2 linked regions of the Luteibacter rhizovicinus DSM 16549 genome follow. The main gene of each other region encodes a partner of the protein of the gene in region 2 in a complex. Links are inferred from orthologs where the notes say so. Each region holds a gene or a part of one and is shown on either strand. Other genes may lie near its edges. The genes, in order: accD and accC.

Region 1 (3,134 bases), 2.4 Mb from region 2 along the record:
AGCTGGGGTGCCGGTCCCGACACGCCGGTAGTACTCAGCGTCGGGCGCGTGGCACCGGAAAAAAACCTGCACGTGGTCATCGAGGCCTATCGCGCACTCGCACGTCGGGTACCTCACGCACGCTGCGTCATCGTCGGCGACGGCCCGGGCCGGGCAGCGCTCGAAGCGGCTAACCCGGATGTGATCTTCGCCGGCACGCGCCGCGGCGATGAACTGGCTGCGTTCTACGCCAGCGCCGATCTCTTCGTCTTTCCCAGCCTCACCGAAACCTTCGGCAACGTCGTGCTCGAGGCGATGGCCTCCGGCATCCCGGTCGTCGCCTACGCCGAAGCCGCCGCGCGTGAGTTCATCCGCAACGGCCAGAACGGCATTCGCGTCGCGCCAGGTAACGAAGGCGGTCTGATCGAACGCGCGGCCACCCTGGGTGCCGATGCCACGGTGCGTACGGCCATGGGGCATGCCGCACGCGTTTCTGTCGCCAACCTCTCGCCCGAGTCGGTCGTCAACGACTTCGAAGCCATCATGCGATCCCTGTCCGAGGAGAATGTCCATGAACGGAGCACCGCCGTCGCCGCGTAGGGCGAGCCTCGATCGCCGCATGTGCGTCGCCGCCAATCGCTGGGGAGCACGCCGGGCCATCGGGATCTTCTTCGGCGCCATCAGCCGGCTCGGCGATGGCGTTTTCTGGTATTCGCTGATGACGGTCATCGCGCTCGTCGGCGGCTGGCACGGTGTCGCTGTGGCCGTCCAGATGGCCGTCACCGGTCTGACCGCACTGATGCTTTATCGCGTACTCAAGCGCTGGACGCGCCGTCCGCGACCGTTCCGCACCTGTCCCGGCGTCATCGCCCACGTACCGCCGCTCGACGAATTCAGTTTTCCGTCCGGGCATACGCTGCAGGCCGTGGCGTTCACCGTTGTCGCGGTGGCGCACTACCCGATCCTCGCGCCTTTCCTGATCGGCTTTGCGGCGCTGATCGGAGCGTCTCGTGTCGTTCTTGGACTGCACTATCCGAGCGATGTGCTTGCCGCGACCGTGATCGGCGCGGGTCTTGGCAGCTTGTCGCTGTGGGCGGAGCGCGTGCTGGTGTGACGCCATGTGGCGCGCTAGCCAGACCAAAAACACAAAAAGCCCGACCGAGTCGGGCTTTTTGCTATCGCCGCTGAAGCGGCTCCCACACCCTCACATCACGCGGCGGCGCGCGGCGCCTTCTGCATGATGCCGAGCATCGCGCCGAGCTTGTCGCGCATTTCGCGGCGATCGACGATGACGTCGATGGCGCCGTGTTCGACCAGGAAGTCGGGACGCTGGAAGCCTTCCGGAAGGGTCTCGCGCACGGTCTGTTCGATGACGCGAGGTCCAGCGAAGCCGATCAGGGCTTTCGGCTCGGCGACATTGATGTCACCCAGCATGCCCAGGCTCGCCGAGACACCACCGGTGGTCGGGTGGGTGAGCACGGAGATGTACGGCACGCCGGCGTCGCGCATGCGTGCCAGCGCAGCCGAGGTCTTCGCCATCTGCATCAGCGAAAACAGGCCTTCCTGCATGCGGGCGCCACCCGTGGCGGCAAAGCACACCAGGGCACTCTTGTCGGCCAGGGCGCGCTCGGCGGCCCGGGCGAACTTCTCGCCGACCACCGAGCCCATCGAGCCGCCCATGAAGGCGAACTCGAAGGCGACCGAGACCACCGGACGATCCAGCAGACGGCCGGACATCGCGATCAGCGCGTCCTTCTCGCCCGTGGCTTTCTGCGCCGCGGTGACGCGGTCCTTGTACTTCTTCTGGTCCTTGAACTTCAGTGCGTCGACCGCTTCCATCTTCGCCCAGAGCTCGGTGGTGCTGCCCTCGTCGAAGAAGGCGTTCAGGCGCACGCGCGCGCTGATCGCGTGGTGATGGCCGCACTTCGGGCAGACCATCAGGGACTTCTCGAGCTCCGGCTTGTAGAGGACCGTGCCGCAACCGGCACACTTTTCCCACACGCCCTCGGGCACCTTGCCCTTGTTATCGCCGGCCGCGCGCTGCTGGGCGCGGGTCTTCGGCGTCATGATTTTCTGCAGCCAGTTCATCGTTGTCTCCGTGGATCCGTTCTAACGCAACGGCCGTTCAGCGCGCGTCGAGCGCAGCGCGGATCGGCGCGAGAAATTCGTGTGCCCTGCCCGCGAGATCGTCTGCCGAGGTCGCGCCGGAAAGGCGGTCGACCAGGGCACTGCCGATGACCACGGCGTCGGCGAAGGCGCCGATCGCCACGGCACTGGCCGCGTCGCGAACACCGAAGCCGACGGCTACCGGTGCCTTCGACTTCGCTCGGATACCCGCCACGCGCTCGGCGATGTCGCCGGTGCTCAGCTGGGCGGCCCCGGTGATGCCAGCGAACGACACATAATACAGGAAGCCCGCGGCGGCCTCGCTGAGGGCGGTCAGCCGCGCTGCCGTGGTCGTCGGCGACGCCAGCAGGATCTGGTCGAGGCCGGCTGCCCGGAGCGGTGCGAGCACGTGCGACTCCTCCAGCGGACAATCTACCATCAGGACGCCATCGACACCCTTCTCCACGGCATCTTCGGCGAACTCCTCGTAACCATACATCTCGATGGGATTCAGATAGCCCATCAGGACGATCGGCGTTTCGTCGTCCGTCTCACGAAATGCCGCGACCCAGGCCAGTACATTGTGCAGGCCGACGCCCTTGGCGATGGCGCGCTCGCTGGCGTGCTGGATGACCGGGCCATCCGCCATCGGGTCGGAAAACGGTACGCCAAGCTCGATCACGTCGGCGCCGGCGGCGACCAGGGCGTGCAGCATCGGCACCATGTCATCGGGCGACGGGTCGCCTGCGGTGACGAAAGGAATCAGACCCGTGCGGCCGGCGGCCTTCAGCGCCGCAAAACGACGTTCGATGCGGCTCATCAGAGTTCGATCCCTTCACGCTCGGCGATCGTGTGCACGTCTTTGTCGCCACGACCGGAAAGATTGGCGAGCACGAGGCCGTCCTTCGGCAGCTCGCGTGCGAGCTTGATCGCCTGGGCGATCGCGTGGCTCGACTCCAGCGCCGCGAGGATGCCCTCGGTACGCGCCAGCAGGTGGAAGGCTTCCAGCGCTTCGTCGTCGGTGATGCCGACGTACTCGGCACGGCCGG
Region 2 (3,265 bases):
ACGATCCGCAAGCGCTCATTTCCTCGCACGACAACGCCGAGCGTAACGGCGTGCATGCGGATCTGGCCGTCTATCTGCCGGGCGAGGCGCCGACCGAGCTCGCCGATGTGCTTGTCGCGAATATCCTCGCAGGGCCGCTGGGTGAGCTTGCCCCGACCTTTGCCGCCGCCGTGAAGCCGGGTGCACCGTTCGCGCTGTCGGGCATCCTTCATGGGCAGCACGAGGAATTGCTGGTGCGCTATGCGGAATGGTTCGAGGATCTCGAAGTGCGCACGCTGGAAGACTGGGTGCGCATCAGCGGTCGTCGCCGTAGCTGAATCGGACAGCTGTTAAATGTGGAAGCCGCTTCAGCGGTGATCAAACCATGTGGGAGCCGCTTCAGCGGCGAAAAGCCGACAGAGCAAAGAAGCCAGTGCAGTCATCGCTAGCGAAAGCCGCGAGGGGCAAGGCCCTTGGGGCCGCCGGCGCAGCTCTTCGAGGCGGGCGGTAGCTTCTCTCTCGCTCCGTCAGGGAGTCGGGGCCGCCCTCAGCTTATGCGGCCCCAAGGGCCTTGCCCCTCGCGCCACCGCACGCTGCGGTTGCGTGCGGTCGCGCGCACCGCCCACAAGCTCGAGGCGCTGCTGTTGTAGGAGCCGATTCATCGGCGAATCCTCAGCGCTGATATCGCGAACGAGGCCGAACATCGCATCGTGCAGGAGGTTCAACCGCTCACCCGATGCAACACAAGGCCTCACTCGAAGGTCCGATAGCCTGAGGGTTCGCCGCTGAAGCGGCTCCCACAGGGGTCGGGCGGCTCCCACAGGTGCCGCGGATGCCACAGGTGCAACAAAAAAGGCCGAAGTCACGCAGTGAGATCACCGCGTGACTCCGGCCTTCTTATCGAAACCTCACACCGGAGGCGGCGTTTCTTTCTGCTCCGCCATGCGCTTTTCCAGATAGTGGATGTTCTGTCCACCCTGCTGGAAACCGACGTCGGCCATGATGCGCTGCTGCAGCGGGATATTGCACTTCACGCCTTCGATCACGGTCTCGTTCAACGCCATGCGCATGCGCGCGATGGCGGTGGCACGATCCGGGCCGTGCACGATGATCTTGCCGATCATCGAATCGTAGTTCGGCGGGATGCGGTAGCCATCGTAGAGATGGGTGTCGACGCGTACGCCCGGGCCACCCGGCGCCTCGAAACGCTTCACCGTGCCGGGGCTCGGCATGAAGGTGTCGGGATCCTCGGCATTCACGCGGCACTCGATGGCGTGACCGGTGAACACGATGTCTTCCTGGCGGATCGAGAGCTTCTCGCCGCCAGCGATGAGCAACTGCTCGCGAACGAGGTCGATGCCGGTCACCAGCTCGGTCACCGGATGCTCCACCTGGATACGGGTGTTCATCTCGATGAAGTAGAAGCGGCCGCCCTCGAACAGGAATTCGAAGGTGCCTGCGCCGCGATAACCGATGCGCAGGCAGGCGTCGACGCAGACCTTGCCGATCTGGGCGCGCATTTCCGGGGTGATGCCGGGCGCCGGTGCTTCTTCGACAACCTTCTGGTGGCGGCGCTGCATGGAGCAGTCGCGTTCACCGAGGTGGATCGCATTGCCCTGGCCGTCGGCAAGCACCTGGATCTCCACGTGGCGCGGATTCTCCAGGAACTTCTCCATGTAGACCTGATCGTTGCTGAAAGCCGCCTTGGCTTCCTGCTTCGTCATGACGATGGAGTTGGCGAGGTGGGCCTCAGTGCGCACGACGCGCATACCGCGACCACCGCCGCCGCCCGACGCCTTGATGATGACCGGGTAGCCGATCTCACGGGCGATGCGGATGTTCTCGTCGGTGTCGTCGCCCAACGGGCCGCCCGAGCCGGGCACGCACGGCACGCCGGCCGCCTTCATGGCGCGGATGGCTTCGACCTTGTCGCCCATCAGGCGGATCACATCGGCGGTCGGGCCGATGAAGATGAAGCCCGAGGTCTCGACCTGTTCGGCGAAGTTGGCGTTCTCCGAGAGGAAGCCGTAGCCCGGATGGATCGCCTGGGCGTCGGTGATCTCGGCGGCGGCGATGATCCGGGGAATGTTGAGGTAGCTGTCGGCCGAGGGACCCGGGCCGATGCATACCGATTCGTCGGCCAGGCCGACGTGCTTGAGGTTGCGATCCACGGTGGAGTGCACCGCGACCGTCTTGATGCCGAGCGCGTGGCACGCGCGCAGCACCCGCAGCGCGATTTCGCCGCGGTTGGCGATGACTACCTTCTCGAGCATGGTGTCAGGCCTCAGGCGATGACGAACATGGGTTCGTCGAATTCGACCGGCTGGCCGTTCTCGACCAGGACAGCGACGACGGTGCCCGAGACGTCGGCCTCGATCTGGTTGAACATCTTCATCGCTTCGATGATGCCCAGCGTTTCACCTGCCTTGACCTGCTTGCCGACCGTGGCGAACGCCGGGGCGCCCGGCGTCGACGAGGCGTAGAAGGTGCCGACCATCGGCGCCTTGGTCACGTGGCCAGCCGGGAGACCGGTTTCGACCGGTGCAGCGGCGGCGGGCGCGACGGCGACGGGAGCGGCGGCCACCGGAGCGACTTGCTGCATCGGGGCGGCGTACATCTGCGGCGCAGCGGTGCCCTTCGGCACGCGGGACAGGCGTACGACTTCTTCGCCTTCCTTGATTTCCAGCTCGGCGAGGTTCGATTCCTCGAGCAGGTCGATGAGTTTCTTGATCTTGCGCAGGTCCATGGGACAAACCTTCTGGTGGTGGATGCGGTCCGCCGGCTGGGCGAACCGCCAATGGGAGTCAGGCCGCGGGCACCGCCAGGCGGAGCAGGGTGGCTTCTAGCGCCAGGCGGTAGCTGTCACCGCCAAAGCCGCAGATCACGCCGGTGGCCAGGTCGGACAGATACGAGTGATGGCGGAACGCCTCGCGCGCATGCGGATTGGACAGGTGGATCTCGATGAACGGGATCGACACGCCGGCAAGGGCGTCGCGGATGGCAATGGACGTGTGCGTGAACGCAGCCGGGTTGATCAGGATCCAGGCGACGCCTTCGTCGCGTGCCTGATGGATGCGGGCGATCAACTCGTGCTCGGCGTTGGACTGGAACCAGCTCAGTTCGTGGCCGGCCGCCTGGGCGCGGGCCTGCAGCGAGACATTGATGTCGGAGAGGGTCTCATGCCCGTAGACCGACGGTTCGCGCACGCCGAGCAAATTGAGGTTGGGTCCGTGCAGGACGAGGATCCTGGCCACTGTTCACCTGTGCCTTGTATCCGGGGTTCCGG

What was found.
Region 1: the proteins of accC (region 2) and accD are in contact, whole or in part, in a solved structure (PDB 8UXZ), measured with the Escherichia coli proteins. The link is inferred for Luteibacter rhizovicinus DSM 16549 from one-to-one orthologs.

The regions. Positions count from the first base shown.
Region 1 is NZ_CP017480.1:3,393,361-3,396,494, reverse strand. The notes cover bases 129-2,945. They hold accD (acetyl-CoA carboxylase, carboxyltransferase subunit beta), read right to left. Parts: upstream 2,068-2,945; coding sequence 1,189-2,067; downstream 129-1,188. Other genes in these bases: trpB (tryptophan synthase subunit beta), read right to left, coding at 2,905-2,945; trpA (tryptophan synthase subunit alpha), read right to left, coding at 2,105-2,905; BJI69_RS15555 (phosphatase PAP2 family protein), read left to right, coding at 551-1,093; BJI69_RS15560 (glycosyltransferase family 4 protein), read left to right, coding at 129-579. In the rest of the region: more of BJI69_RS15560, read left to right, coding at 1-128; more of trpB, read right to left, coding at 2,946-3,134.
Region 2 is NZ_CP017480.1:980,360-983,624, reverse strand. What follows is about bases 71-3,018. They hold accC (acetyl-CoA carboxylase biotin carboxylase subunit), read right to left. Parts: upstream 2,253-3,018; coding sequence 888-2,252; downstream 71-887. Other genes in these bases: aroQ (type II 3-dehydroquinate dehydratase), read right to left, coding at 2,784-3,018; accB (acetyl-CoA carboxylase biotin carboxyl carrier protein), read right to left, coding at 2,264-2,725; prmA (50S ribosomal protein L11 methyltransferase), read left to right, coding at 71-317. Also shown: more of prmA, read left to right, coding at 1-70; more of aroQ, read right to left, coding at 3,019-3,233. UniProt on the Escherichia coli protein: This protein is a component of the acetyl coenzyme A carboxylase complex; first, biotin carboxylase catalyzes the carboxylation of the carrier protein and then the transcarboxylase transfers the carboxyl group to form malonyl-CoA.